Regions from separate parts of the Microbispora sitophila genome, predicted to be linked through region 1. Evidence: riboswitches for the same ligand, from Rfam matches in the RefSeq annotation. Region 1 holds a riboswitch; each other region holds the start of a gene.

Region 1 (9,802 bases):
ACGACCTGCTCCACAAGGAGCCGACCAAGATCAAGGTCGACAACATCAACCTCACCTACGAGGGTCTGATCCCGCGGATCCAGAAGTCGATGCTGTCCAAGGACAAGGAGGCGTTGCAGCCGCACGTCCGGGCGTTCGTGGAGCGGGCGGTGAAGTTCATGACCTGCCCCGAGTGCGGCGGCACCCGGCTCAGCGAGGCCGCCCGGTCGTCCAAGATCAAGGGGATCAGCATCGCCGACGCCTGCGCGATGCAGATCAGCGACCTGGCCGACTGGATCCGCGGCCTCGACGAGCCGTCGGTCGCGCCGCTGCTCACCACGTTGCAGCAGCTCCTCGACTCGTTCGTGGAGATCGGGCTGGGCTACCTGTCACTCGATCGGGCGTCGGGCACGCTGTCGGGCGGCGAGGCGCAGCGCGTCAAGATGATCCGCCACCTCGGCTCCTCGCTCACCGACGTCACCTACGTCTTCGACGAGCCCACGACGGGCCTGCACCCTCATGACATCCAGCGGATGAACGATCTGCTGCTCCGGCTGCGGGACAAGGGCAACACGGTGCTGGTCGTGGAGCACAAGCCGGAGATGATCGCGATCGCCGACCACGTCGTCGACCTCGGTCCCGGCGCCGGTACGGCGGGCGGTACGGTCTGCTTCGAGGGCAGCGTCGAGGGGCTGCGGACCAGCGGCACCATCACCGGCCGCCATTTCGACGACCGGGCCGCTCTCAAGGAGACGGTGCGCAAGCCCACCGGCACGCTGGAGATCCGTGGCGCGACGTCGAACAACCTGCGAAACGTCGACGTCGACATCCCGCTCGGGGTGCTCGTCGTCGTCACCGGAGTCGCCGGGTCGGGCAAGAGCTCGCTCATCCACGGGTCGATCCCCGCCGGCGCGGGCGTGGTGTCGGTCGACCAGGGCGGCATCCGCGGCTCGCGGCGCAGCAACCCGGCGACCTACACCGGACTGCTCGACCCGATCCGTAAGGCGTTCGCGAAGGCCAACGGCGTGAAGCCGGCGTTGTTCAGCGCCAACTCCGAGGGCGCCTGCCCCACCTGCAACGGCGCCGGCGTCATCTACACCGACCTGGCGATGATGGCCGGAGTCTCCACCACCTGCGAGGAGTGCGAGGGGAAGCGGTTCCAGGCGGCGGTGCTGGAGCACCGGCTCGGCGGGCGCGACATCAGCGAGGTGCTCGCGATGCCGGTGACCGAAGCCCAGGAGTTCTTCGGCTCGGGCGAGGCGCGCACGCCCGCCGCGCGCGCCATCCTCGACCGGCTCGCCGACGTCGGGCTGGGCTACCTCACCCTCGGCCAGCCGCTCACCACGCTGTCCGGGGGGGAGCGGCAGCGGCTCAAGCTGGCCACTCATATGGCCGACAAGGGCGGCGTCTACGTCCTCGACGAGCCGACCGCCGGACTCCACCTCGCCGACGTCGAGCAGCTGCTCGGCCTGCTGGACCGGCTGGTCGACTCCGGCAAGTCGGTCATCGTGATCGAGCACCATCAGGCGGTCATGGCGCACGCCGACTGGATCATCGACCTCGGCCCCGGCGCCGGTCACGACGGCGGCCGGATCGTCTTCGAGGGCATTCCCGCCGACCTCGTCGCCGACCGCTCCACCCTCACCGGTGAGCACCTCGCGGCCTACGTCGGAGCCTGACCCAGGCTGTCGGGGGACACCGTGAAACGGCCGGCCATTTGAAGGAAAGCCGCCCCGGTGCCGGGGCGGAGGCCGGCCGTGGCGGGCGGAGCAGGTGCTGGGTCGTGCTCGGCGGCCCCAGACACTTCGGTAGGACCGGCGTCTTGCGCCAGCCTGCCCGGTCCACCGTCCGCGGCCGGACGCCGGAGGGAGAGAGGCTGATGTGACGTCTCCGCTCCTTGCTTCAGGCGGTACGGCTGTCATACGTCGCGCGGTTGGCGAGCACATCGTCCATGTGCATCTCGGCCCAGGTCTTGAGGCCGCGCATCATCTGGTGCAGTGAGAGACCGAGCTCGGTCAGCTCGTAGGAGACCGTTACGGGCACGGTCGGCGTCGCGGTGCGGGTGATCAGACCGTCACGCTCCAGGGAGCGCAGCGTCTGAGTGAGCATCTTCTGACTGACTCCGGCCAGCAGACGGGACAGCTCCGAGTAGCGCATCGACCGGGGCTCACCGGCGCAGTCGGCGCCTGGCTGGTTCGAGCCGTCGCCGCCCAGCGCGGCCAGGATCAACGTGACCCATTTGTCGGAGATCCGGTCGAGCAGCTTGCGGCTGGGACACGCCGCCAGGAAAGCGTCATATTCCGCCTTGGCCTGTGCCCTCTTCTGGGCCGCCGTCATCGTTGCCATCGACCGCTCCTCCAACCCGTGGGTGCCTTACGCACTCCGAAGTGCCTACTTCCCGTCAGGAAGTTACCTGTCAATACTGCAGCAAGGAGCCGTGAGGCACCACCACTCAGCTCAACACGAAAGACAGAGGCATGAGCACGCTCTCCACGTCGCTTCCCGGCGGCACCTGGACCCTGGGCGACCTGACCGTAACGCGGTTCGGCTACGGCGCCATGCAGCTCGCCGGCCCCGGGGTCATGGGCCCGCCCGCCGACCACGACGGCGCACTCGCAGTCCTCCGCGAGGCCATCGAGCTCGGAATCACGCACATCGACACCGCCAGCGCCTACGGGCCGCGCGTCACCAATCAGCTGATCCACGAAGCGCTGCACCCATACCCAGAATCGCTGCACATCGTGACCAAGGTCGGCGCGACCCGCGACGAGCACGGCGGCTGGCCCCCGGCCCGACAGCCCGAAGACCTGCGCCGCGCCGTCCACGAGAACCTTGAAACCCTCGGCCTCGAGGTGCTCGACCTGGTCAACCTCCGGCTCGGCAACGCCCAGGGACCCCAGCCCGGCTCGCTCGCCGAGCCCCTCGAGACGCTCGTCGAACTCCAGCAGCAGGGTCTGATCCGCCACCTCGGAGTCAGCAACGCGACGGCGGAACAGGTCGCCGAGGCACGCGCGATCGCGCCGATCGTGTGCGTGCAGAACATGTACAACCTCGCCTACCGCCAAGACGACGAGCTGATCGACGAGCTCGCCGAAGAGGGCATCGCCTACGTGCCCTTCTTCCCGCTCGGCGGCTTCAGCCCGCTGCAGTCCTCGGCGCTGTCGGCCGTAGCCGCCCGGTTGGACGCGACGCCGATGTCTGTCGCCCTGGCCTGGTTGCTGCAGCGGTCGCCGAATATCCTGCTGATTCCTGGCACGTCGTCGGTGGCGCATCTGCGCGAGAACCTCGCCGGCGCCCGGCTCTCGCTCTCCGACGAGGAACTCGCCGAGTTGGACAAGATCGGCCGCTAGCGGGGTAGCCGCGGGTCCACTGCTCGTGGCAGGCGTGCCCGACGCCCCGCGGCGCCCACCCTGCCGTGCCTGGTAATCAGGGTTTGATGAGGACCTTGAGGCTCTTGCGGTCGGCCATGTCCTGGTAGCCGGCCGGGACGCCGTCCAGGTCGGTGGTGGCGTCGAAGACCTTTCCCGGTTCGATGGTGCCGTTCAGGATGTCGGGCATCAGTTCGTCGATGTAGGCGCGGACCGGCGCGGGTCCTCCGGCGAGTCGGATGTTGTGGCGGAACAGGCCGCCCATGCCGATCGGCGCGTCTTCGTACTGCGGAACGCCGACGCGGCTGATGACGCCGCCCGGGCGGACGACGCCGAGAGCCTGCCGGTAGGCGGGCATGGTGCCGACGGCCTCCAGGACCACGTGCGTGCCGTGCCCGCCGGTGAGCTCGCGGACCGCCTCGATGCCTTCCTCTCCGCGGGCGGAGACGACGTCGGTGGCGCCGAACTCGCGGCCGAGGCCGGTGCGCACCTGGTGGCGTCCCATCAGGATGATCTGTTCGGCGCCCAGGCGCTTGGCCGACAGCACCGCCAGCAGGCCCACAGCGCCGTCACCGATGACGGTGACGCGGGTGCGCGGGGTGACACCGCCGGCCACGGCGGCGTGGTAGCCGGTGCCGAACACGTCCGAGAGTGTCAGCAGGGACGGCATGAGGGCCGAGTCCGCTTCTACGGGGAGCTTGACGAGGGTGCCGTCGGCGAGCGGGACACGGACCGCTTCGGCCTGCCCGCCCTCGTCGGGCAGGCCGTCGAAGAAGGTGGCCTGCGGGTGAGTGCAGGAGGTGTGCAGGCCCTCGCGGCAGAAGTCGCAGGTGTTGTCGGAGATGGCGAACGGCGCGACGACCAGGTCACCCCGCTTGAGGGTGGTCACCTCGGAGCCGGTGTCCTCGACGATGCCGATCAACTCGTGCCCCATCCGGGCAGGGCCGTCTTCTGACTTCATCGAGCCGTAGGGCCACAGGTCGCTGCCGCAGATACAGGACGCGGTGACGCGAACCAGCGCATCGGTGGGCAGCTTGATGACCGAGTCAGGCACCTCCTCGACCCGGACGTCACCGGCGCCGTACATCAAGGTTGCACGCATCAAAATGCTCCATTCACAGATGGTTGTGTTTCAGGTGGTGGCGGCAGGACAGCAGCCCCGGGCCGTGACCGCGAGCTGGTTTCAGCGTTGTGGCTCCTTGCCGCCTTCCCCCAGCTGACCTGGCCATACACCCGGTGGCGGGGACCTAGTGCGCGGGTGGCGCAGAGCGGCGGCGCTGGATGACGGCGATGATGATCGTGGGGATCAGGGTCAGCGCGGCGATGGCGGTTCCCACCCCGGCAGGACCGATGGCGCCGAGTGTGGAGCCGAGGGCGCGCCCGGCGATCCAGGACCCGGCCGCGGTGCCGAAATTGAACGCTGAGACGCTCAAGGCGGAGGCCAGGGTGGGCGCCTGACCGGCGAAGCGGACCGACAGGGAGATCAGCACGGGGTTGGCGCCGAGCCCGAAGAACCCCAGCAGCGCGACCAGAACGACGGCGGCCCAGGCATGGCCTGACAGCAGGCAGATCGCCAGCAGCAGGATTGTGGCGCCCGCGGCCGCCGCGATCGTCGTGGTGTGCGGACGGACATCCCCGAGCCGGCCCCCGACCAGCGAGCCCGCCAGGGCTCCGGTGCCGAAGCCGACGAGCACCAGCGGCACGAGCCCGGCCGCGATGCCCGCCCGGCCGGTCAGCAGCGGCGCGATGTAGGAGTAGGCGGACAGCACCCCGCCGGTCGTGGTCGCGCAGGCGGCCAGCACCAGCCACAGGCGCCCCGAGCGCAGGGCCGCCGCCTCCGACCGCACCGACACCGCCCGGTGATCACCGTCGTCGTGCGGGACGGTGCGGGCGATCAGGACGGCGGCCGCCACCGCCAGGACCGCCAGCGCCCAGAACGGGCCCCGCCAGCCCATCAGTTGCCCGGCGAACGCGCCGATCGGCACCCCGACGACGTTGGCGAGCATGCCTCCGGCACCCACCAAACCCAGGGCTCGGGAGCTTGCCCCAGGGCCCGCGGCGCGGCCGGCGGCCACGTTGGCCACCGCCCAGAACGCGCCGGTCGCCAGCGCCGTCACAAACCGTGCCGCCAGCAGCAGTGCGAAAACTGGAGCCGACGGCGACGACGAGGTGCCCGGCCGCGAACACGCCCAAGGCGAGCATCAGCGTCAACCGCCTGGACAGCCGCAGCGTCAGCATCGCCATCGACGGCGCACCGATGATCATCCCGACCGCGAACACCGTGATCAGCAGTCCCGCCTGGGGCACGCTCACTCGCAGGTCGCCCGCGATCTCCGGCAGCAGGCCCGCGACCACGAACTCGGTCGTGAGCATCAAGAAGGTGCCCACCGCCAGCGCATAGACCACCAGCGGGAGCCGCGCGGGCACTCGCCCGCGCTCGCGGAACGGGCCGGCGGCCCGCTCGGCGACTTCTCCACACGTACTCCTATCCGTCTCCGTATCGGGGGTCGCGTTCAACGTGCTGATCCAGGAAACCCGCGTGGCCGCGCGCGAGGCAGAGCGCGTTTATAGGGGGGACAAGCTCAACCCCCTTACCCCTGCCACCTGCGGAAACCCTGCGGCTACCGTGGAGGGCATGGATCACCGACCCGACAACCGCGACCAGATCCGGGATTTCCTCGCCACCCGGCGCGCGAAGCTCACACCGGAGCAGGTCGGGCTGCCCACCAGCGGCCGGCGCCGGGTCCCCGGGCTGCGCCGCGAAGAAGTCGCGGTTCTGGCCGGAGTGAGCACCGAGTGGTACACCCGGCTGGAGAAGGGTCACATCAGCGGCGTGTCCGAAGACGTGCTCGACGCGGTCGCCCACCGGTTCTTCGTCGACTGGGACGCCGCCGCCGTCGCCACCGCCGCGCTGCTACGCGCCGAAGCCGGACGCGAGCCCCGTGACCGGGCCCTACGTGATCTCGTCGGAGAACTGTCCACGCTCAGCTCCGAGTTCCGCAGCCAGTGGGCCGCCCACGACGTCCGGATCCGCCACGACGGCACCAAGCGGCTATGGCACCCACAGGTCGGCGATCTGGAGCTGACCTACCAGTCCCTCGATCTGCCCGTGTCCAACCGAACGGTGTACGACCTCACCATCTACACCGCCGAGCCGGGCACCGCCGCCGAGGACCGGCTCAAACTCCTCGCCAGCCTGGCAGCCACCCAGCCCCAGGCAACACACCCCACCAGCCAGCCGCGCTGAGCGTTCTCGCCGGCGGCCTGCTGGCGAGCCGGCCGGGATCATCCGCCACGCCGCCTGACGGGAGCCGTCGCATCCGGCACCCGCCGATTCACGGACGGGCGTCGTCCCGCAGGCGGCGCTCCCGCCTGCCGCGGGCGAGTTCGGTGCCCAGGGCGTCCAGGCGCTGGTTCCAGAAGCTGCGGAAGTGGTCGAGCCAGGTGTCGACCTCGCGCAGCGGCGCGGGATCGACGGCGTACAGGCGCCGGGTGCCCTCGGCCCGGACCGTCGTGAATCCGCTCTCCCGCAGCACGCGCAGGTGCTGGGACACCCCGGGCTGGGAGATCCCGAACTCCTCCTGAACGATCGCGCCGATCTCTCCGGCGGAGCGCTCGCCCTCGGCGAGCAGTTCCAGGATCCGGCGGCGCACCGGGTCGCCGAGGACGTCGAACGCGTGCATGCCGCCAGGCTCGCAGCTCACGCTCTTGTAGGTCAATTTGCGGCAGCCGGGCGACTTTCGGCGGGTACGGCGAAGCGCGCCGGGATCACCGGCGCGCTTCTGGGGCCGTCGTCCCTCAGGAGGAGGCGGTGGTGGACGCGGAGGTGTCCGCGGGGTACATCGGGTAGCCGTACCCGGCCACCTGCCAGGTGGGACGGGTGCGGGCCTCGACGGCGCCGCCGTCGCCGGTGTTGCCCTCGATGGTCCGGATCGTGCCGTCGCCGTTGTCCTTGACGACGAAACCGACGTGCTGGACGTCGTCGATGTCCTTGCTGCCGTTCCAGTTGAAGAACACCACCGCGCCCGGCTTGGGCGTGCGGCCCCAGCGGCCGTGGTCGGCGAACCACTGGGCGTGCTTCACGGTGTAGGCGTCGGAGCCCATGACCGGCCCGATGCCGAGCTGCTGGCCCACCCAGGAGACGAACATGTCGCACCAGGGGGCGTTCAGGTAGCCGTCGATCGTGCCGCCGTCGCGGGCGAGGGTCTCGCGGGCACGGGGCGTGGACATGTACCAATGCTGGAACTTGGTTCCGCCGCCGTTGGCGTTCTCGCTGATCCCGATCTGGCTCCTGGCCAGGTTCAGCACGTCGGCCGCGCTGACCTTGGGCAGCGTGGAGGCGATCTCGGCCATGGACTTCGCGGCCGCCGGGCCCTTGCCGGTGGTGGGGTTGTCTGCTGCGTGCGCGGCCGGCGACGCGATCAGCACGGCAGAGGCGAGGGCCCCGCCCGCGAGGGCAGCGCGAACACAGGTGTTGAGGACGTGCATGGTGGGGCGTACTCCCTTACTTCCATGCCGCCTACCGGGTTAGCTGACGGGTTCGGGCTGGAAGTCGCCCTACGGCAGGTATGCCGATTCACCCCAGGAGAGGTGGGTCCCCGGCTCCGCGCGGACGCGGACTCGGCGGCCGGGCGGCAGGCCGGGATGGCCGGCCGCGTCGGTCTGAGGAGGGCTTCTTGACCATTGAGATGAGCAAGTGCGCCCTGAGCTGCCTAAAACGTAATAGACCAGGTCAAACCGGTCAAGTTAGAACAACCCAGATTTTACTGGCCAGTAGGCAGCAAACCCGGCATAGCGGGTATCCGAGCCGCACTTCGATCATCGGCGGCAGGAGAACCCCGGCTCACCTCGGCAGGCGTACGGTCACCACCAGGCCGCCCTCCGGCCGGGCGAGCGCCTCCACCCCGCCGCCGTGCGCCACGGCGATGGCCCGGACGATGGACAGGCCGAGCCCCGCCCCCCGGGCGGAGCGGACGCGGTCGCCGCCGAGCCGCCGGAACGGCTCGAACAGGTCGTCCACCTCGTACGGCGGGACCAGGGGCCCGGTGTTCTCCACCGTCACGCTCACCCCGGCCTCGTCCTCCCGCACCCGGACCCAGACCTCTCCGTCGCGCACGTTGTACTTGATCGCGTTCTCCAGCAGGTTGACCAGGCAGCGTTCGAGGAACAGCGGGTCGCCGTGCGCGACCGCCGGGCACAGGTCCTCGTGGACGACCACCTTCCTGCGGCGCGGCTGCAGGTCGATCTGCTCCATCGCCATACGGACGACCTGCCGCACGTCGACCGGCTTGCGGGCGGTCAGCTCCTGCTCCGACTGCGCCAGCATGAGCAGGCCCTCGATCAGCCGTTCATACCTCGCGTTGGTGCCGAGCAGCGCGCGGGCCAGCGCCTTGAGGTCCTCCGACGCCGCGGGCTCCTCCAGCGACACCTCCAGGACCGTACGGTTGACCGCCAGCGGGGTGCGCAGCTCGTGGGAGGCGTTGGCGATGAACCGGCGCTGGGCGTCGAACACCCGGTGCAGCCGGTCGAGCATCGCGTCGAAGGTGTCGGCGAGGCGCTTGACCTCGTCCTGCGGGCCGCGCAGCGCGATCCGCTCGTGCAGCGTGCTCTCCGACAGCCGCTGCGCGGTCTCGGTCACCCGGTCCAGCGGGCGCAGCGCGCGGTCGGCCACGAGGTAGCCCAGCACCACCGCGACGGCCCCGACGAGGACCATGACCACCACCGACGAGCGGAGCACGTCGCTCAGCACGTCGGCCGCCCCCTGCTCGACGTTGGTGCGCACCCGCTGCGCGAGCATGTCGCTGTCGGGCAGCCTGCCCCCGAATACGGCATCGGGGGCACCGGTCACCTTCGACGCCACCGCCACCACGAACCGCTGGTTGAGCGCCCGCGCGGTCAGCAGGTGGGTGAACCACAGCAGCACCGATCCCGCCAGGAAGAACAGCCCGCCGTACAGCAGGGTGAGCCGCATCCGCAGGCCGAGCCGGCTCCACAAGGACAGGACGCGGGTCACAGCCGATACCCCCGGCCCGGCACGTTCTCGATCACCGCCGGCTCGCCGAGCTTGCGGCGCAGCGAGGTGATCGTGACGCGCAGCACGCCCGTGCCGGTGTCGGCGTGCTCGTCCCACACGCTCGCCCGCAGCCGGGCCGAGGTCACCAGCCCTCCGCCGGCGCGCATGAGCTCGTGCAGCACGTCGAACTCCTTACGGCCCAGCGCCACCTCCCGCCCGTCCCGCATCACCGTACGGCGGGCCGGGTCGAGCCGGATCCCGGCCCGCTCGATCACCGGAGGCACCGCCCGGGGCGAGCGCCGGGCCAGCGCCCGGATCCGGGCCACCAGCTCGGCGAACGCGAACGGCTTGACCAGGTAGTCGTCGGCGCCCAGGGACAGGCCCCCGACCCGGTCCCGCACCCGCCCGGCCGCCGTCAGCATGAGGATGCGGCTGGCCCCAC
Region 2 (9,802 bases), on a different contig from region 1:
CCGCGTGTACGGGCACAAGGTGGGGCTGTCCTCCCCGGTGATGCAGCGCATGATGGGCGTGGACGAGCCCGACTACGGCCACCTGCTCGACGAGATGGTGCTGTCGCAGGACGAGCCGATTAAGGCGGGACGCTACTGCTACCCCCGCATCGAGGTCGAGATCGGCTACGTGCTCGGGGCGAGCCTGCCCGGCGAGGGCTGCACCGAGGAGGACGTGCTCGCCGCGACCGAGTACGTCGTGCCGAGCATCGAGCTGATCGACAGCCGCATCAGGGACTGGCGGATCCGCCTGGCCGACACCATCGCCGACAACGCGTCCTCCGCCGGGGTGATCCTCGGCGACGCCCGGGTCAACCCGAAGGGGATGGACCTGGCCGACATCGAGGCCGTGCTGTATTCCGGGGACACGGAGATCGCCCGGGGCAACACGAGCGCGGTGCTCGGGAACCCCACCACCGCCGTGGCCTGGCTGGCCAGGAAGGTCGCCTCGTTCGGGGTCAAGCTCGAGGCCGGGCACGTCATCCTCCCCGGGTCCTGCACCAGGGCCGTGGACGTGCGCCCCGGCGACGTCTTCCGCGCCGAGTTCGCCGGGCTCGGCTCCGTGTCCGCTCGCTTCGAATAAGAGGACTTCCATGAGTAAGGCGACCGCCGCGATCGTCGGCTCGGGCAACATCGGTACCGACCTGATGTACAAGCTGCTGCGCTCGGCGCACATCGAGCCGCGCTGGATGATCGGCGTCGACCCCGACAGCCCCGGGCTGAAGCGGGCCGCCGACAAGGGGCTGATCACCTCGGCCGAGGGCGTGGACTGGCTCCTGGCGCAGGACGAACGGCCCGACATCGTCTTCGAGGCGACCTCGGCGTACGTGCACAGGGAGAACGCGCAGAAATACCGCGAGCTGGGCATCCAGGCGGTCGACCTGACCCCCGCCGCGCTCGGGCCCGCCGTGGTGCCCGCCGTCAACCTCGGCGCCCACCTCGACGCCCCCAACGTCAGCCTGATCACCTGCGGCGGCCAGGCGACGATCCCGATCGTCCACGCCGTCTCGCGGGTCACCGAGGTCGCGTACGCGGAGATCGTGGCCAGCGTGGCCTCTCCGTCGGCCGGTCCCGGCACCCGCGCCAACATCGACGAGTTCACCAAGACGACCGCGCGCGGCATCGAGACGATCGGCGGCGCCGCGAAGGGCAAGGCGATCATCATCCTCAACCCGGCCGAGCCGCCGATGCTCATGCAGGACACGATCTTCTGCTCGATCCCCGTCGACGCCGACCGGAACGCCGTCGCGGCCTCGATCAAGGAGGTCGCCGCCGAGGTCGCGTCGTACGTGCCCGGATACCGGCTGCGGACCGAGCCCCAATTCGACGACCCGACGGCCGTCAGCGGCGGGCTCGCCCGCGTCGCCGTGTTCGTCGAGGTCGAGGGCGCGGGCGACTTCCTGCCGCCCTACTCCGGCAACCTCGACATCATGACGGCCGCCGCCACCAAGGTCGGCGAGGGCTTCGCGCAGCGCATCCACGCATAAGGAGATGACCATGCCCTACAGCGCCGACCTCGACATCAGGGTCACCGACTCGTGTCTGCGGGACGGCTCGCACGCCAAGCAGCACCAGTTCACCGTCGAGCACGTACGGTCGATCGTGGCCGCGCTGGACGACGCGGGCGTGCCGGTCATCGAGGTGACGCACGGCGACGGCCTCGGCGGCTCGTCGTTCAACTACGGATTCAGCCACACCCCCGAGCAGGAGCTGATCAAGGCTGCGGTGGCCACCGCCAAGCGTGCGAAGATCGCGTTCCTGATGCTGCCCGGCGTCGGCGTCAAGGACGACATCCGCGAGGCCGCCGACAACGGCGCGAGCATCTGCAGGATCGCCACCCACTGCACCGAGGCCGACGTCTCGATCCAGCACTTCGGCCTGGCCAGGGAGCTCGGCCTGGAGACGGTCGGGTTCCTGATGATGTCGCACAGCCGGCCGCCGGAGGTCCTGGCCGAGCAGGCCCGGATCATGGCCGACGCCGGCTGCCAGTGCGTGTACGTCGTCGACTCGGCCGGGGCGCTGATCATGGAGCAGACGAGCGACCGGATCGCCGCGCTCGTGGCCGAGCTGGGGGACGACGCCCAGGTCGGCTTCCACGGCCACGAGAACCTCGGGCTCGGGGTGGCCAACTCGATCCTCGCCGTACGGGCCGGGGCGAAGCAGATCGACGGCTCGGTGCGGCGGTTCGGCGCCGGCGCCGGCAACACGCCGCTGGAGGCCTTCGCCGCCGTCACCGACAAGCTCGGCATCCGCACCGGCATCGACACCCTCAAGATCATCGACGCCGCCGAGGACGTGGTCCGTCCGATCATGGACGGCGAGTGCCTGCTCGACCGGCTGACCCTGACCATGGGCTACGCGGGCGTCTACTCCAGCTTCCTCAAGCACGCCGACCGACAGGCGAGGAAGTACGGCGTGTCCGGCGCCGAGATCCTCATGGAGGCCGGCCGCCGCAAGCTCATCGGCGGACAGGAAGACCAGCTCATCGAAATCGCAGTCGCCCTCGCGGCGAAGAAGTGAGAAAAGCCATGGCCAACCCGGTACTCGAAGCGATCACACAGCGGGCCGACGAGATCAGCGCGCTCGCCCCCTCCAACGAGGCGCTGTGCCGGCTGGACGACCAAGCGGCCAAGGTGCTGCGGGAGGCGGGCGTCATCCGGATGCTCCAGCCGAAGACCCACGGCGGCTTCGAGTTCCACCCGCGCGACTACGCCGAGACGATCATGAAGCTGGCCAGTCTCGACGGATCGACCGGCTGGGTGGCGGGCGTCGTGGGCGTGCACCCCTGGGAGATGGCGTTCGCCGACCCCCGCGTCCAGCAGGAGATCTGGGGCGATAACCAGGACACGTGGATCGCCTCGCCGTACGCGCCGATGGGCATCGCCCGGCCGGTCGACGGCGGCTACATCTTCAACGGCCGCTGGCAGTTCTCCTCGGGCACCGACCACTGCGACTGGATCTTCCTCGGCGGCATGCTCGGCGACGCCGAGGGCAAGATGGCCCAGCCGCCGACCTCGCTGCACCTCATCCTGCCCAGGTCCGACTACGAGATCGTCGAGGACTCCTGGAACGTCGTCGGCCTGCGCGGCACCGGCAGCAAGGACGTCATCGTCAAGGACGCGTTCGTCCCCGACTACCGGGTCATCCCGTACAACAAGGTCGTGGACGGCAGCCAGGCCAAGGAGGCGGGGCTGACCAACCCGCTGTACCACCTGCCGTTCTCCGCGGCGTTCCCGCTCGGGATCACCGCCTCGGTCATCGGGATCGCCGAGGGCGCGCTCGCGCAGCACATGGCGTACCAGAAGGGCCGCGTGCAGATCACCGGCACCAGGATCAAGGACGACCCCTACGTCCTGTACGCGATCAGCGAGGCGGCGGCCGAGATCGCGGCGGCGCGGGCGGCCCTGCTCGACAACGCCTCACGGATGTACGACATCGTGGCCTCCGGCCGCGAGGTGACCTTCGACGAGCGGGCCGTGGGCCGCCGCACCCAGGTCCAGGCGGCCTGGCGCGCGGTGCGGGCGATGGACGAGATCGTGGCGCGGTCGGGCGGCAACGCGATGCGCGTGGACAACCCGATCCAGCGCTTCTGGCGGGACGCCCACGTCGGGCTGGCCCACGCGATCCACGTGCCCGGCTCGGTCTTCCACGTCTCCGCGCTGACGCAGCTCGGCATCGAGCCGCCGCACGGGCCGATGCGCTCGATGATCTAGTGCCTGACCCGGCGTGCGCCGGCGAGCGGGCCGGAGGCGATGCCGTCAGGACTGGGCGAACATCTGGTCGTACACGCCGGAGTGGCGGCGGCCCGCCATGAAGCCCAGGAACCGGCGGACGAACTCGCCCCGGGTCAGTCGCTCGCCGGCGTCGCCGCCGCCCGGGTCGTGGTCGAACGCCGTGCGGAAGAGAGCCTGGTACTCCCGCGCGTCGATGACCTGGTCGTCGTCCGTGTCGGTGACGTCGAACAGGACCTCGGCGATCCTGATGAGGGCGGAGCCGGCCATGGCGGCGGTGGCCGCGGCGTACTCATGGCCGGTGATGCGGCCGTCGCCGTCGGTGTCCAGTTCTTTCTGCAGCTCGCGCCACCAGTCGGCGAAGGCGGAGAACAAGCGGTCCTCGTCCTGGGCGTCCAGGTCGAGACGGGTGGCGATCTCCCGGGCCATCGCGGCGAGGTCGGGCCAGTCGAGGTGGCCGTCGCCGGTCTGGTCCAGGACCTCGGAAAAGAATCGCGAGGCGGAGCGCACCGTCGAGTCGCCCGCGGCCGCCGTCTCCGGATCGGGCGTGAGGAGGCGCAGGAGCGCCCCCGCCTTCGCCGCGCCACGGCGGAGCCCTTCCAGCACGGGCGGTCCGGCCGGCGCGTCGCCGTTTCGCTGCGGGGCGTACGCCGGGTCGAGCATGGTCATGACCGTGTCGAGCCGCGTCCACGCCTCCGGCAGCACCCGGGTCGCGAGCCGGGTGGACAGGTAGGCGGCGTGCATCAGCGTGCGCGTGCCCGGCAACTCGGCGAGCCCCAGGCGTGCGCGGAGCGACTCGGGCAGCGACGCCACGATGATCGCGGTGGCCGCGGGACCGGCGAGCGCCCTGCCCGCCGCCCACACGGCCGGCCGGTCGCGGAGCAGCGGGGGAGCGGGCACCTGCGCGAACAGGCGGTCGAGGATGACGTGGACCGCTTCGGTGTTCTCCAGCCGATCCTCCACCACGGACGCGTAGTAGCGCCAGAACTCCCGGACTGTGGGCGGAAGCTTGCCCCCGTAGGGGTCCATCAGGGCGAGGAACGACTGGAACTCGGCGTACAGCCGGTCCAAGGTGGGGCCGTCGACGGACTCGCCGCTCAGCCGGCACATCGTGACCGTGGACTCGAAGAGCGTCGCCACCACCCAGGCGCGCGCCTCGGAATCCGCGGCGTTGAACGGGCGGCCCTCGGCATCGGTGCCGGTGATGCGGGCGTGCAGGCGGTTGAGCCGGGCTGCTTCCCGCTGCCGGACCCGCGCGTCGGGGTCGACCATCCGCTGTGAGCTGAGCACCGTGTTGCGCAGCCGTCGCCACGGGTGCGCGACGAAGGTCGAGTTGGTGATCAGCGCGGCGCCGATCTGCGGGTGCGCCGCCTCCAGGACGATGGCCCGGGTCGCCACCAGCCCCCAGCGTGTCTGCCGGGTCAACCGGTGGAGCATCGATCCCGGGCCGAGCGGATCGGCGTCGGTTCCGGCTGCTGCTGCGTCGCTCATCGACATCCCTTTCCTGTAGGAGCCGGTGCCTGTACGCCGCCGAACCGGCGGTCGCGCCGTCGGTAGACCTCCAGGCATTCCCAGAAGTGCTCGGCCCGGAAGTCGGGCCACAGCACCCGGGGAAAGACCCATTCGGCGTAGGCCACCTGCCAGAGCATGAAGTTGGAGATCCGCTGTTCACCGGAGGTGCGGATGACCAGGTCCACCTCCGGCATGTCGGGGTGGGGCAGACGGCGGGCGAAACTCTCCTCGGTGACCTGCTCGGGCGGCACCCCGTCGCGGATCAGCGACCGGGCGGCCTCGACGATGTCGCGGCGACCGCCGTGATCGAACGCCACCGTCAACGTCATCCGCCGGTTGTCGCGGGTCAGCGCCATCAGGTCGGCGATGTCCCTGGCCAGCGCGGGCGGGATCCGCGAGTCGGTGACCCCGAGGAACCGGCAGCGGATCCCGCGTGTGTGCAGTGCCAGGGCGTGTTTCCGGATGGCGCGCCGCACCAGTCGGAGCAGGACGTCGACCTCGGCGGCCGGCCGCCGCCAGTTCTCCGTGGAGAAGGCGTACAGGCTCAGCCACTCGACGCCGGCCGTATGGGCCGCCTCGATGACGTCGATCACAGCGGCCTCGGCCGCCCGATGCCCCGCGGTGCGGGGCAGCGACCGCTGTGCGGCCCACCGGCCGTTCCCGTCCATGACACAGGCGACGTGATGAGGGATGCCTCTCACCCCACCCGCCCTACCGAAGTGACGCAGACCCCCAAGTGAATCCCTCCGAGGACGGACTCTTTCACAGATTGTGACGCGACGAACACTTACCGTTGGTAATCGCAGCCCTTACTTGCCTGGCGGTGGCGGCCCGAGGTGGTATCGGGCCAGGTAAAGACATGTTTTGTCCTGTTTACACCATTCTTGTCGTGTGTGTACCTTTAGTGCACACGGCATGGGTACGGAGCGAATTCCGCCGTCCTATCCCCTTGCCGTGTCGTTGCCCGGACCGCGCGATCATCGCGCGGCCGCCGAATCCGCGTCACGTGGAGCCGGGGACCCACTCTCTTCGGGGTGAATCGGCGCGTAGGCCCCCCAGATGCGCCCGTAGGGCACTTCCTGCCCGAACCCGTCAGCTAACCCGGTAGGCGGCATGGAAGCAAGGAGTCAACCCCGTCATGTCCAGCCATCGGCTCTCCCTCGGGAGCCGGCCCTTCCGCCGGCGCCTGCGCTCCGCCCTCGCGGCGGCGACCCTCGCGGTCTCGGCCGCCACGGCCACCGTCACTGCGGCCGTCGTCCTGCCCGCCCCGGCCTACGCGAACCCGCACACGTACGGCCAGGACGTCTCCGGCTACGAGGCCGACCACGACTGGATGAACAGCCGCGCGCAGTTCGGCTTCATCAAGGCCACCGAGGGGACCTCGTGGACCGACTCGTCCTTCCCCCGCCACTGGCGGGAGCTGGAGAAGAAGGGCATTGTCCGCGGCGTCTACCACTACGGCCATCCCTCCAATGACCCCATCGCCGAGGCCGACCACTTCCTCGAGGTGGTGAACGCGCAGCCGAGCAAGCCCGGCGACATCCTGGTGCTCGACCTGGAGACCACCGACGGCGAGTCCGTCGAGCACGTCAACCAGTGGGCCAAGACCTGGCTGGAGTACGTGACGGCCAAGACCGGGACCAAGCCGATGTTCTACAGCGGCTGGAACTTCGCCAACGAGTACGGCCACGGCCTCGGCCAGTACCCGCTGTGGGTGGCCCACTACAGCAAGGCCCCGGGCGACATCACGCCGCCCGCCGACTGGAAGTCCTGGGCGATCCACCAGTACACCGACTCGCCCATCGATCAGAACGTCTCCGCACTGACGCCCCTCCAGTTGCGCGCGCTCGGCCGTCCGTAGCCGTACGGACCCCGGGGCGGGCAGTCCCGCCCCGGGGCCCAGGCCGGCCGATCAGACCAGGCCGGCCGATCAGATCGGTCAGACCACGGCGCCGGAGCCGTCGCGCCGCACGGGCCTGGCACGCGGGGCGGCGGGAGCCGGCGGCGGCTGCGAGTTGCGCCTTTCCAGCGCGATCGCCGCCGGCCCGGCAACGAACGACGACGACAGCGTCCCCACGATGATGCCGATCAGCAGGGCGACGGCGAAGTCGCGCAGCGAGTCGCCGCCGAACACCGCCAGCGCCGCCAGGATGAACAGCGCCCCGAGCCCGGTGTTGACCGTGCGCGGCACGGTCTGCAGGATCGCGCTGTTCACCACGCGGCCGAACGGTTCCCCGCGCCGCACCGGCCACAGCTCGCGCACCCGGTCGAACAGCACGACCTTGTCGTTGACCGAATAGCCGATGATCGTGAGCATCGCGGCCAGGAACACCCCGTCGATCGGCTTGCCCATCCAGGCGAACGCTCCGACGACGACGGCCGCGTCCACGAACAGCGCCGCCACGGCCGCCGTGCCGAACGTCCACCGGAACCGGAACGCCAGGTAGACGAGCTGCGCGGCGAGCGCGACGGCGAGCGCGATGAGCGCGTTGCGGCGCAACTCCTCGCCGAGGCTCGGCCCGATGAGCTCGTCACGCTGCTTGGTGACCTCGCCCACGCGCCGGTCCAGCGCCTCCTCCATGCGGACCACGTCGTCGGCGCTGATCTGCCCGGTGCGCACCGAGATCGCGTCGTCCGATCGCTGCACGACGGCCGAGGGGAACCCGGCGTCCGCCACCGCCTGTCTCGCCGCCGTGACGTCGACGGGCCTGCTCGTGCCGAACTCGACGATCCGGCCGCCGGTGAACTCGACGCCGTAGTTCAGCCCGCGGGTGACCAGTCCGGCTCCCGCGAGCACGAGCAGTCCGGCCGCGACGCCGAGCCACAGCCGCCTGCCGCGCATCAGGTCGGGGTCGCGCCGGGTCAGCCAGGTCCTGACCCGGCCGATCGAGCCGATGCCGGAGGCCCGGGGGCCGATCCTGCCGATCAGGGCGGCGGCGAGCACCCGGGTGATCAGCATCGCCGAGATCAGCGAGGCGAGCACGCCGATGGCCAGCGTCACGCCGAAGCCCTTCACGGGCCCGGAGGCGAGCCAGAACAGCAGCCCCGCGGCGAGCAGGGTGGTGATGTTGGAGTCGGCGATCGCGCTCCAGGCGTTCTTGAAGCCCCGGTCGAGGGCCGCCTTGAGGCCCCGGCGGGGCGCCTCGCCGTACTCCTCCCTGGCCCGTTCGAAGACCAGCACGTTGGCGTCCACCGCCATGCCGATCGCGAGGACGAACCCGGCCAGGCCGGGCAGCGTGAGCGTGGCTCCCATGGCCACGAGCCCGGCGTACGAGATCAGGCCGTAGCAGGCGAGCGCGACCGCGGCCAGCACGCCCACCAGCCGGTAGACGACGCCGATGAACACCGCGGTCAGGATCACCCCGACGACGCCGGCCTTGGCGCTCGCCGCGATGGCGTCGGCGCCGAGGGTCGGGCCGACCGTCCGCTGCTCGACCACCTCCAGCGGCACCGGGAGCGAGCCGCCCTTGATCAGCACCGCGAGGTTCTGCGCCTCCTCGGGCGTGAACGACCCGGTGATCTGCGTGGTGCCGCCGGAGATCCCCGCGTCGCAGGCCACCGAGTCGGCCACCTGCGGCGAGGAGATGATCTCGTTGTCGAGGACGATGGCGACGCGGCGCTTGTGGTCGCCGACCGGAGCGCAGGCCGCCTTCCCGGTCAGCTCCCGCCAGGGGCCGGGCTCCTTGAAGTCGATCGTGACGAACCAGCCGGGCCCCATCTGGGGGTCGCTGCGCGCGGCGGCGTCGGTGACGCCGGCCCCGCTGAGGGCGACCGGGCCGAGCTTCAGCTTCTGGCCGCTCTCGTCGGCGACCGCGTCCTTGTCGCCGTCCTCGGCGGGACCGAGCACCGGATGGAAGTTGAGCTGAGCGGTCTTGCCGATGACCGCGGCGGCCTCGCGCGGGTCGAGCACGCCGGGCAGTTCGACGATGATCCGCCTTTCGCCGGAGCGGACCAGGGTGGGGTCGACGACTCCGAGGGCGTCCGCCCTGCGCCGGAGCACGTCGAGGGCACGGTCGGTGGCGTCGGCGTCCGCCTTGACCGTGGAAGAGTCCTTCGTCTCGAAGACGAGCTGGGTGCCGCCGCGCAGGTCGAGACCGAGACGCGGGGCCATGGTGAGGGCGAGCAGCAGTGAGGTCGCGATGACGGCGAGCGCCGCCACCGCGCGCCACAGGGGCGCACGGGACATGAAGCCTCCACAGGCGTACGAGTGGGAAAGGTCTCAGTACGCCGTGGAGGGAGGAGCGCGCGCCGAGGCGGCCCGGCGCGGGCACTGTGCGGGCGGGCCGTCGTGGTGCGGCCCGGCCCGGGTGACCCGGGTGCCGCCGCGCGGCGTCGCCGGGTTGGGCAGCACGACCGGACCGCCGGACGCGCCGGGGCCGCCCGCGCCCGCCTGGACCCGGGGCGGGTCGCCCTGGGCCGGCCGCGTGGCGTGCGCCGGAGGGCAGTTCCGCGTGTCGGTGAGCCGGGCGCCGTCACGCGCCGGAGACCAGGCGCGGGCCGCCTGACGTACGGCGAGGTGG
Region 3 (9,802 bases), on a different contig from region 1:
AATGTGCTCAGTACCGATGTAGTTGTGGTTGAGCATCCGAGCCTCTTCCTGGGCCAGGACGACAACCCGCCGCGCACGGTCGGTGAACCTCTCGAACATCTCGTCGCTCCTCACAGAGCGGTCAGGCGAGCACGGGAGATCCGGCCCGTCGTTCCGCATGGTAGCCCCGACCCAGCGACCCGCTCCTTGGCAGAAGGGTTCCCCAAGCGCAGGGCGTTCATGCTCTATCCAACCCCCTGCTGGGGGTGACATGTTCCCGATACGCCGCAAGCGAACGAGGTTTTAAGGGAGCGCAAACACAATCGCGCGGTTATGCGATCGTCAGGTCCTCCGACGACCGCCATAACCGCGCGATCAAGGTTGAGTTAGTGCGCGTCCTCGTACGCCTGGACGATCGAGGCGGCAATGCGACCGCGCTCGCTCACGGGGTGTCCGTGAGCCTTCGCCCAGGCGCGGATCTCCGCGCTCTTCTCGCGGGTCATGGCTCGCTGGCCCCCACCGCCCGCACCACGACGGCGCCCACGGGCCTGCCCGCTGTCCGCGCGCCGCGCGCTGCTGACGAAAGGCGACAGAGCCTCGCGAAGCCGCTTCGCGTTGCCGTCGCTCAGGTCAATCTCATATGACGTGCCGTCAATCGCGAAGGTGACCGTCTCATTGGCCTCGCCGCCATCGAGATCGTCGATGAGAATCACCTGCGTGTGCTTGGCCATCCGGCAATCCTTTCGCAGCCCATAGTTTGATTCGTCAGCCAAACATATACCCGGTTTCCCCTGGCTGACAATTCATGATTGCGGATTCTCAGGAACCTCTGAGTCCGGTGACTTCTCGCGTGGCTCCCGTGCCGTGCGGAGGCCCGCCGCGTCGGAACGTACCAACTTTACGATGCCGTAGACGGCCGCGCCGGCGACGACCGCGGAAGGTATCAAGGCGGACAATACCTCTGTCATTCTGCCTCGCTCGTGCCGGGGGTGTCATTAGGTGCACCCGAGGAAATTCCGAGGACGTGGCAAGGCCGCCGGCCTCTTGCCGGGCCGGGCGCCCTGATACGACCATAGCGCCGGGAGGGACCAGGCGTGCCTTCCGGGGTGCCCCTGGAGGGCCGGGGTAATCCCTCGTCTCTCCAGCGGTCTTACCGGATGCACTCGAAATCGTACCCAGAATGCCGACCCCGCCGGTCACCGATCCTGGGCCGTCCCGCCGTTTCAGCCGCTTGCGCACTTCGCGGGCGGCGGCGGGCGGCGGGGCCGCAGGCCCCCGAGTTCCCCGGCGACCGGGCCGTAGCCGCAGGTGAGCGGCTTGCCGACCAGGACGAACAGGCACGGACGGACAAGTGCGAAGCGGCAAACACGTCCCATGGAAAAGGCCGGACCGAGGACGTACGCCGTTGAAGAGCTCGGGCGAAACGAGGAGCCCGTGTCACGGCGGCCGGATCTTCACAAGGGGCCCGGCACCCTTCTCGTACGGCGCGCACGGCTTGCGGGATATACGCGCAAGCAGATCGCCACAGCCCGGAAGCCTCGTAAAAAGAGAGGACCGGCCGGTTCCATCAAGATCGACGGGCGGGAGGTCTGAAGATCGAAAAAAGGAGCGGGGGCACAATCGCGTGGACGGCCCGGGCGGTCGTGGCGTCGGAGTTTCCCACGGCCAAACGATCCCCGCATTCCGCGGCCGCCGCCTGCGGCCGGGTAGATCGGGTGGGCATCCGGGAGCGCCATAAGGGCACGTGCGGCTCCATACGGCCCCATAAGCGCCCCTGACGGTTCCTTAAGCCGCCCGTGGGCGGATATGACCCGGGCGGGACGGCGGGGGCGAGTCTTAAGGATTGGCGCCGGGGGCGGCCTCGCGGTCATTGGGCACCTCTCGGGACGGTGAACCCAAGCATGGCATGCCCGGGAGGCGCCGCAAGGTTTTTCCGTCACAGCCGGGTGAGCGGGCGGTGCGGACGGACCATAGCGACCCATAGAAAAACGGGGCCGATGGTCCGTTCCATCGGCCCCGTCCGTCGTCGTTACTTGACCTTGACCACCACGGTGTTGGCGACCTTGTCATGCAGCGCCTGATGCAGCGGCTTGTCCCACAACAGCCACAGCACGTTCAGAAGGGAGGCGAGGCTCGCGAGGTAGCTGATAACGGGAATCCACTGCAGGAACTCGAAAACGTAGAGCACGCCGGCGCGCTTCAGCGCCGCGTCCTGGGGAAGCCCGCCCGCGTCGAGAGTGCCTCCGACGGGAACGACCTTGATGCCCATGACTTTCTTGCCGAGCGTCTGCCCCTGCGCCCGCAGCATGAGGAATTCGTAGGCGACCATGACAAGGCCGCCCAGGATCGCCGTGAGCAATGACGCCAGGAAGTAACCGCTTCCGGTGGTGAACACCCCGGTCGCCGGATCGATGCTCGCGTTGGTGACGACGATCCCCGTGATCACGAGCGTGATGATCCCGAAGGGGACACCGACGATCACGCCGTCGATGATGCGGGCGACCAGGCGCTGCCACCACTCCGCGAGCGGGGCCGGGGCGCCGGGGGGAATCGGCCCCGCGGCCGCGTACGACTGGCCGAAGTCGGGCTGACCATAGCCCTGCTGGCCGTACTGCTGCTGCCCGTAACCGGGCTGCTGCCCGTAACCGGGCTGCTGGCCGTAGCCCTGCTGCTGGCCGTACCCCTGCTGGGGGGACGACTGGGCGTACTGCTGCTGTCCGTACTGCTCCTGGCCGTACTGCTGCTGCCCATAGCCCTGCTGGCCGTACTGCTGCTGCCCGTAACCGGGCTGCTGACCGTAGCCCTGCTGGGCGCCGTAGCCCTGCTGCTGCCCCTGCTGGGCGCCGTAGCCCTGCTGCTGGCCGTAGTCCTGGGAGGCGGCCTGCTGGCCGTAGCCGCCCTGGGACGGCTGGCCGTACTGCTGCTGGCCCTGCTGGGCGCCGTAGCCCTGCTGACCGTACTGCTGGCCGTAGTCCTGCTGCGGGCCGGTCTGGCCGTAGCCCTGCTGCGGGCCGGTCTGGCCATACCCCTGCTGGGCGTAACCCTGCTGTGGGCCGGTCTGGCCGTACCCCTGCTGACCGTACTGCTGCTGCCCATAACCGGGCTGCTGGCCATAACCCTGCTGCTGGGCGGCCTCCTGGCCGTAGCCCTGCTGTGGGCCGGTCTGGCCGTAACCCTGCTGCCCGTAACCGGGCTGCTGGCCCTGCTGGCCGTAACCCTGCTGCTGGCTCTGCTGGGCGCCGTAGCCCTGCTGCTGGCCGTAGCCGCCCTGGGCGGGGTCGTAGCCGGGCGGCTGCTGCGGGCCCGTGTGCTGCCCGCGATAGCTGACGACCGTGACGTCGGGGTCGTAGTCCTGGGCTTGTCTGTCCGTGCTGTACCCGGGGTTCGATGACGGCGGTGGCGTTCCGTCCGACTCGTCCTGGGGGTACGGCGGCTGTCCGGTGCTCACCGTGTCACCTCGTTTCGAAGACGCATGCGCCGCACGTCTGTAGCACACGCTGATATTGCCAAAAGTAGCGACAGGTGTATCAACAGTCACCTTTGCAGCAGCCGACAATCGTCGTCAAGATCAGTGATCAATGCCCATCAATGGCGATCAATGACGGTCGAGGTGCAGCAACATCCGGGTGTTCCCCAGCGTGTTCGGCTTGACGTGCTCCAGGTCGAGGAACTCGGCGACACCCTCGTCGTACGACGCGAGCAGTTCCGCGTACACCTCCTGGGAGACCGGGGTGCCCTGGATGGGCGTGAAACCGTGCCTGGCGAAGAACTCCACCGCGAACGTGAGGCAGAAGACCCTCCGCACGCCGAGGTCCCTGGCGGTCTCGATGAGCGCGGCGACGATCCGGTGGCCGATGCCTCCGCCGCGCGCCGCGGGGTCCACCGCGACGGTCCTGATCTCGGCCAGGTCCTCCCACAGCACGTGCAGCGCGCCGCAGCCGACGACCTGCCCGCCCGTCTCGGCCACCCAGAACTCCTGGACGTCCTCGTACAGCGTGACCGTGCTCTTCTTGAGCAGGCGGGGACCGACGCCCGAATACGCGTCGACGAGGCGCCGGATCGCCCGGACGTCCGGCGTCCTGGCCCGGCGCACCGTCACGGCCATGGCACCCGGCTCACTGGATGTCTGCGCGGCGACCTGCTCCATGACCGGCCAGCCTAGCCGGACCGCGGCCGATCCAACGCGGTCGGCGCGGAGCGGTCCCGTACGGATAACGGTCATTCCCAAACGCGACACCCGACATGATGCTTGACCGTCCGTAGCCGTCAAGATACGGACGGATGAACGACCGCCCCCCGAGGTGACTGTTCCGGTTCGTCCCACTTTTTTCACCAGCCCGGGCAGCACATCCAAAGTCCCAGATCGCTCTAAACCCAGGTGAACGCGGACGTATCACTACCGATCTCGTGACCCGACCGTGATCGTTTGGTTGTCAAACGTAGACGGGTTTCGGAGTTCTGGTTGAGCAAGAACTCGCCGTGCACTATCGTCCAGCGACGATGCCGGTCATCGTGAGCGCTCACGGCGACCGGGCGCCGAATCTTCGAAGCACCGAGTGCGAAGGGGAGCCGGGGACCCAACTGCAGGATCAGGATCGGTTCGATCTCGGATCGTCAAGGGGTGAATCCGCAAAGGTAGGGCTACTCCGGCCCGAACCCGTCAGCTAACCCGGTAGGCGCTCAGAAGTGCCCCGCCGTACGGCCCCGTCTCGACGACGGGCCCGCCGCGGGCACATGTGGGAGAGGAGCTCGGTTGCGCATGCGTGGAGGACGGCCGGTGGGCAGGCACGCCCGCGGCCGAGGATCCGGATCCGGCACGGCCGGTCCGGGTGCCATCCGCCGCTTGGCGTTCGTCGGCGTCGCGATCACCGCGATCACGTTCGGCGCCCCGGTGGTCCGCGCCACCGCCGACCCCAAGCCGAGCCTCAAGGAGCTCACCGCGCAGGTCGAGAGCCTCTACACCGAGATCGAGACCCTCACCGAGCAGTACAACGGCGAGCGCGTGCGCCTGAAGGCGGCCGAGCGGTCCGCCGACCTCGCCAAGAAGAACCTCGCCAAGAGCGAGGCCGAGCTCGAGGTCCGCCGGCAGAAGGCGAGCGCCCTCGCGCAGCACTCCTACATGACCAACGGGCTCGGCAACGCGCTCGTGCTCATCGACAGCGACGCCGACCCCCGGCGATACCTGGACCAGGCCTCCACGACGTACGCGCTGGAGCTCCAGGAGAGCCAGGAGGTCGCCGAGGTCACCAAGGCCATGGACGCCGCCGCGCGGGCCAGGGAGAGCGCCTCGGCCCGGCAGGCCGAGGTCAAGAAGCTCCTCGGCGGCCTCGACTCGCGGCGCGACAAGATCACCAAGCTGATCAAGAAGACCGAGAGCAACCTTTACCGGCAGGTCTCCCGGACGGTCGGCGCCGAGACGCGCAGCAGGATGTCGTTCCCCATCGTGGGCGACGGCAAGGCCGCCCAGGCGGCACGCTGGGCCCTCAAGCAGCAGCTCAAGCCGTACGTGTGGGGCGCCGAGGGGCCCGGCTCCTTCGACTGCTCGGGTCTGGTCATGGCGGCCTACCAGTCCGTCGGCATCAGCCTTCCTCACTACACGGGCGACCAGTGGACGGCCGGCACGCACATCTCCCGCGACCAGCTCCGCCCCGGCGACCTGGTGTTCTTCTACCCCGACCTGCACCACGTGGGCATCTACATCGGCGGTGGCTACATGATCCACGCGCCGCGCACGGGAGACGTCATCCACATCGCGAAGATCGCCGGGCGGCCGTTCGCGGGAGCGGTGCGCGTCGCCGACTGAGCCCTTCCTCGCCAGAGGGCGTCGCGAACGCGGTCAGATGAGGCGGCGGCGCGCCGCCCAGGCGACGGCCTCGATCGCGGTCGCGACGCCGATCCGGTCGCAGATGCACCGCAGCCGGCGCCGCACGGTGCGCCCGCTGACGTCGAGACTGCGGCCCACCCGGTCGGCGGTCACGCCCTTGGCCAGCTCCGCGAGGAGAAGCAGATCCTCTTCGGTGAGACCGGCACGCTCAAGGTCCGAGGCGAGATTGTCACCTCGGTAGACGACCTCGGGAACACCCATCGTCCGCCCTCCCCCACGACGATGCTTCGTCGGCCCACCCTTCAGGGAAGGTAAACGCCTGCCATGAAGGTCGTCAAGGTTCGGAGTCGAGCCTCCGGTCGTACGCCGCCCGTGGAGCGACGCGAGCCGGGGGCCATCGACTTACCTTCTCCTGCCTTACGCACTATCAGGTGCCTTCTTCCCAGAAGAGAGCAGCTCTCCTTACGCTCCTTGCGACATCGGAAGGAGAGGAACTCATGAGAGCACTGGTGGCACGGGACGGAGCCGTACGGGTCGTCGACGTGGCAGAGCCCGAGCCGGGGCCGGGGCAGGTGCGGATCAGGGTCGAGGCGGCGGCCGTGAACCCCGTCGACCTGCTCACGGCCGCGGGCGCCCTCGCCGACAACGGACTCATGCCGCACCTGGAGACGTACGCACTCGGCTGGGACGTGGCGGGTGTGGTCGATCGGGCCGGACCGGGAGTGACGGGCGTACGCCCGGGCGAACGGGTCATCGGGCTGTCCGACCGGCTGACGGAGCCGCTCAAGGCCCAGGCGGACCTGGTCGTGCTGGACGAGACGGCCGTCGCGCCCGCGCCCGCCGGGGTGGCCGCGCCCGAGGCGTCGACGCTGCCGCTGAACGCGCTGACCGCCGTCCAGGCGCTCGATCTCGCCGGGCTCGCCGAGGGTGAGACCCTGCTCGTCACGGGAGCGGCCGGTGGCCTCGGCGGCTATCTCGTGGAGCTGGCCGTGACGCGAGGGCTCAGGGTCGCCGCGGTCGCCGCGCCCGGCGACGAGTCACTCGTCCGGGGCTTCGGCGCGGAATGGTTCGTCCCGAGGGGCACCGACCTGGCCGCGGCCGTCAGAGCCGTCGTTCCCGGCGGCGTGCACGGCCTGGTGGACGCGGCGGTCGTCGGCCTGCCCGCGCTGGACGCCGTGCGCAACGGGGGCGCGTTCGTCGCCGTCGCCGCCGGGCTGGCCCCCCTGCCGCTGCGCGGCATCCGGGTCTCGACGGTGTTCGTCCGCGCCGACGCGGCCCAGCTCCGGGACGTCGCGAAGCTCGCCGAGGCGGGGCGGCTGAGCCTGCGGGTCGCCGGCACCTATCCGCTGGAGCGGGCGGCCGAGGCGCACGAACGGCTACGGAGAGGCGGCCTCCGCGGCCGGCTGGTCCTGCTGCCCTGATTCGCCTGCACTGAATTGCCTGCACTGAATTGCCTGCACTGATTCGCCTGTCCCGGCACACGGCTGTGGGCCGGACGGTCATACCGTCCGGCCCACCCGCAGGAGATCAGGCCCGAGATCAGGCGCGGCCGAGCAGCTCGCGCACCCGGTCACGGCCCACGGCCAGCAGCAACGTGGGCAGCCGCGGGCCGGTGTCGCGGCTGACGAGCAGCCGGTAGAGCAGGGCGAAGAAGGCGCGCTGGGCGGCCTTCAGCTCGGGCGTGGCCGCCTTGGCGTCCATGTCGAGCCCGGCCTGCACCTTCGGCACGCCGTACACGAGCGTGGTCAGCCCGTCGAGCGACCAGTGCTCGTCGAGGCCCTCCACCAGCAGGCGCAGCGACTCCCGGTCCTGCTCGCCGAGCGTGTCGAGCAGTTCCTTGTCGGGCGTCTCGCGCACCTGCGTGCGCTCCTCCGCGGGCACGTACGTGTTCACCCAGTGCTGGGCGCGGTCGAGCCGCGGCCGCAGCTCGTCCAGCCCGGTGATCTCCGGGTCGAACGCGCGCAGGATGCGCAGCGTCTGCTCCTCGTGCCCGGTGGCGATGTCCACGACCGAGGCGAGGGTCCGGTAGGGCAGCCGTCGCGGCGTCTCCGGCAGGACCCGGGAGGCCGTGCTCGACGCGCGGCGGTAGGCCGACTGGTCGGCCGGCAGCGCCGTGCCGTCCTGCACCTTCTTGGTCAGCGTGTCCCACTCGTCGTACATGCGCTGGATCTCCTGGTCGAAGGAGACCTTGAACGACTGGTTGGGGCGGCGGCGGGCGTACAGCCAGCGCAGCAGCGCGGGCTCCATGATCGACAGAGCGTCGGCCGGGGTCGGCACGCCGCCCTTGGAGCTGCTCATCTTGGCCATGCCGCTGATGCCGACGAAGGCGTACATCGGCCCGATCGGCTGCGGGGCGTCGAACACCTCGCGGACGATCTGGCCGCCGACGACGAACGACGAACCCGGCGAGCTGTGGTCCACACCCGACGGCTCGAAGACCACGCCCTCGTAGGCCCAGCGCATCGGCCAGTCGACCTTCCACACCAGCTTGCCGCGGGTGTGCTCGGACAGCAGGACGGTCTCACCGTGGCCGCACACGCAGGTGTAGGACATGGCGGTGGTCTCGTCGTCGTACGACGTGACCGTGGTCAGGTCGCGGTCGCAGACCGAGCAGTAGGGCTTGTAGGGGTAGTAGCCCCCGGCACCGGAGCCGTCGTCCTCGCTCGCGGCCCCCGAGCCCTCCAGGGCGGCGGCCTCGTCGGCGTCCGTGACCTCCTTGGCCTTGGCCTTCTTGGTGCGGTACTGGTCGAGGATCGCGTCGATCCTCCGCCGCTCGCGCATGGCGAGCAGCACCTGCTCCCGGTACGCGCCGGAGGTGTACATCTGCGTCTGGCTGATGCCGTGGAACTCCACGCCGAGCTCGTTGAGCGCGGCGATCATCGGCGCCTTGAAGTGCTCGGCCCAGTTCGGGTACTCGCTGCCGGGCGGAGCCGGGACGGTGGTCAGCGGCTTGCCGATGTGCTCGTTCCAGGCGGGGTCGATGCCCACCGGAACCTTGCGGAAGCGGTCGAAGTCGTCCCACGAGATGATGTGCACGCACTCGTAGCCGCGACGCCTGATCTCGTCGGCCACCAGGTGCGGGGTCATGACCTCGCGCAGGTTGCCCAGGTGGATCGGGCCGGACGGGCTGAGGCCGGACGCGCAGACGACGGGTTTGCCCGGTGCGCGCCGTTCAGCCTCGGCGATGACCTCATCGGCGAAACGCGCCACCCAGTCGGCGTCCATCACGTCAGTCCTCTCTGAACGGGATCCTGCCTTCTATGGTCCCGTACGCGAGGCAGTCGTCAGGACGCGTTACGGGCGTAGACCAGCCGCAGGCCGATCAGCGTGAGCCAGGGCTCGTGCACGTCGATCGTACGGGCCTCGCCGATGACGAGCGGCGCACCCGTGCCCGTGGCGACCACGGTGACGTCGTCGGGGTCGGAGGCCAGCTCGGCCGTCATGCGGTCCACGATGCCGTCGACCAGGCCGGCGAAGCCGTAGATGATGCCCGACTGGAGCGCCTCCACGGTGTTCTTCGCGATCACCGACCGCGGCCGGACCAGCTCGACCTTGTGGAGCTGGGCCCCGGCCGTGGCCAGCGCGTCCACCGAGATCTCCAGGCCGGGCGCGGTCACCGCGCCGACGTACTCGCCCCGGGCCGAGACGGCGTCGAACGAGGTGGCCGTGCCGAAGTCGACGATCACGCACGGACCGCCGTACAGGGTGGTGGCGGCGAGCGCGTTCACGATGCGGTCGCTGCCGACCTCCTTGGGGTTGTCCATCCGGACCGGGACGCCGGTGCGCACGCCGGGCTCGACGACCACCGCCGTGACGTCGCCGTAGTAGCGCCGGGACATCTCCCGCATCTCGTTGAGCACCGACGGGACCGTGGAGCAGATGGCGATGCCGCTGATGTCGGCGTCCTTGAGCAGCGGCGACTGCCCGAGCAGACCCTGGAGCACCACCGCGATCTCGTCCGCCGTACGGCGGGGGTCGGTGGCGATCCGCCAGTGCTCG

Evidence for each region. Region 1 has a riboswitch for cyclic di-AMP ahead of IL992_RS26430 (CHAP domain-containing protein). Riboswitches for the same ligand answer to the same signal wherever they lie in the genome.
Region 2: it holds a riboswitch for cyclic di-AMP, as region 1 does, so the genes downstream of both, IL992_RS21715 (glycoside hydrolase family 25 protein) here and IL992_RS26430 (CHAP domain-containing protein) in region 1, are expected to answer to the same signal.
Region 3: it holds a riboswitch for cyclic di-AMP, as region 1 does, so the genes downstream of both, IL992_RS48775 (C40 family peptidase) here and IL992_RS26430 (CHAP domain-containing protein) in region 1, are expected to answer to the same signal.

The regions. Positions count from the first base shown of each region.
Region 1 is NZ_JADBGC010000015.1:28,079-37,880, forward strand. Features, by position in the region: gene IL992_RS26395 (ATP-binding cassette domain-containing protein) at 1-1,658, shown strand, start outside; gene IL992_RS26400 (winged helix-turn-helix transcriptional regulator) at 1,882-2,325, opposite strand; gene IL992_RS26405 (aldo/keto reductase family oxidoreductase) at 2,457-3,329, shown strand; gene IL992_RS26410 (zinc-binding dehydrogenase) at 3,406-4,449, opposite strand; partial or broken gene IL992_RS26415 (MFS transporter) at 4,595-5,720, opposite strand; gene IL992_RS26420 (helix-turn-helix domain-containing protein) at 5,983-6,594, shown strand; gene IL992_RS26425 (ArsR/SmtB family transcription factor) at 6,683-7,030, opposite strand; gene IL992_RS26430 (CHAP domain-containing protein) at 7,146-7,835, opposite strand; cyclic di-AMP (ydaO/yuaA leader) riboswitch at 7,850-7,983, opposite strand; gene IL992_RS26435 (sensor histidine kinase) at 8,191-9,360, opposite strand; gene IL992_RS26440 (response regulator transcription factor) at 9,357-9,802, opposite strand, start outside.
Region 2 is NZ_JADBGC010000011.1:186,006-195,807, reverse strand. Features, by position in the region: gene IL992_RS21745 (2-keto-4-pentenoate hydratase) at 1-622, shown strand, start outside; gene IL992_RS21740 (acetaldehyde dehydrogenase (acetylating)) at 633-1,526, shown strand; gene dmpG (4-hydroxy-2-oxovalerate aldolase) at 1,537-2,559, shown strand; gene IL992_RS21730 (acyl-CoA dehydrogenase family protein) at 2,568-3,752, shown strand; gene IL992_RS21725 (oxygenase MpaB family protein) at 3,798-5,261, opposite strand; gene uppS (polyprenyl diphosphate synthase) at 5,258-5,983, opposite strand; cyclic di-AMP (ydaO/yuaA leader) riboswitch at 6,262-6,408, shown strand; gene IL992_RS21715 (glycoside hydrolase family 25 protein) at 6,421-7,143, shown strand; gene secD (protein translocase subunit SecD) at 7,222-9,468, opposite strand; gene IL992_RS21705 (hypothetical protein) at 9,502-9,802, opposite strand, start outside.
Region 3 is NZ_JADBGC010000039.1:27-9,828, forward strand. Features, by position in the region: partial or broken gene IL992_RS49175 (Clp protease N-terminal domain-containing protein) at 1-99, opposite strand, end outside; gene IL992_RS42430 (histone-like nucleoid-structuring protein Lsr2) at 366-710, opposite strand; gene IL992_RS42435 (RDD family protein) at 2,009-3,427, opposite strand; gene IL992_RS42440 (amino-acid N-acetyltransferase) at 3,575-4,126, opposite strand; cyclic di-AMP (ydaO/yuaA leader) riboswitch at 4,520-4,673, shown strand; gene IL992_RS48775 (C40 family peptidase) at 4,823-5,782, shown strand; gene IL992_RS42450 (helix-turn-helix domain-containing protein) at 5,816-6,064, opposite strand; gene IL992_RS42455 (NADP-dependent oxidoreductase) at 6,301-7,224, shown strand; gene lysS (lysine--tRNA ligase) at 7,343-9,028, opposite strand; gene IL992_RS42465 (type III pantothenate kinase) at 9,088-9,802, opposite strand, start outside.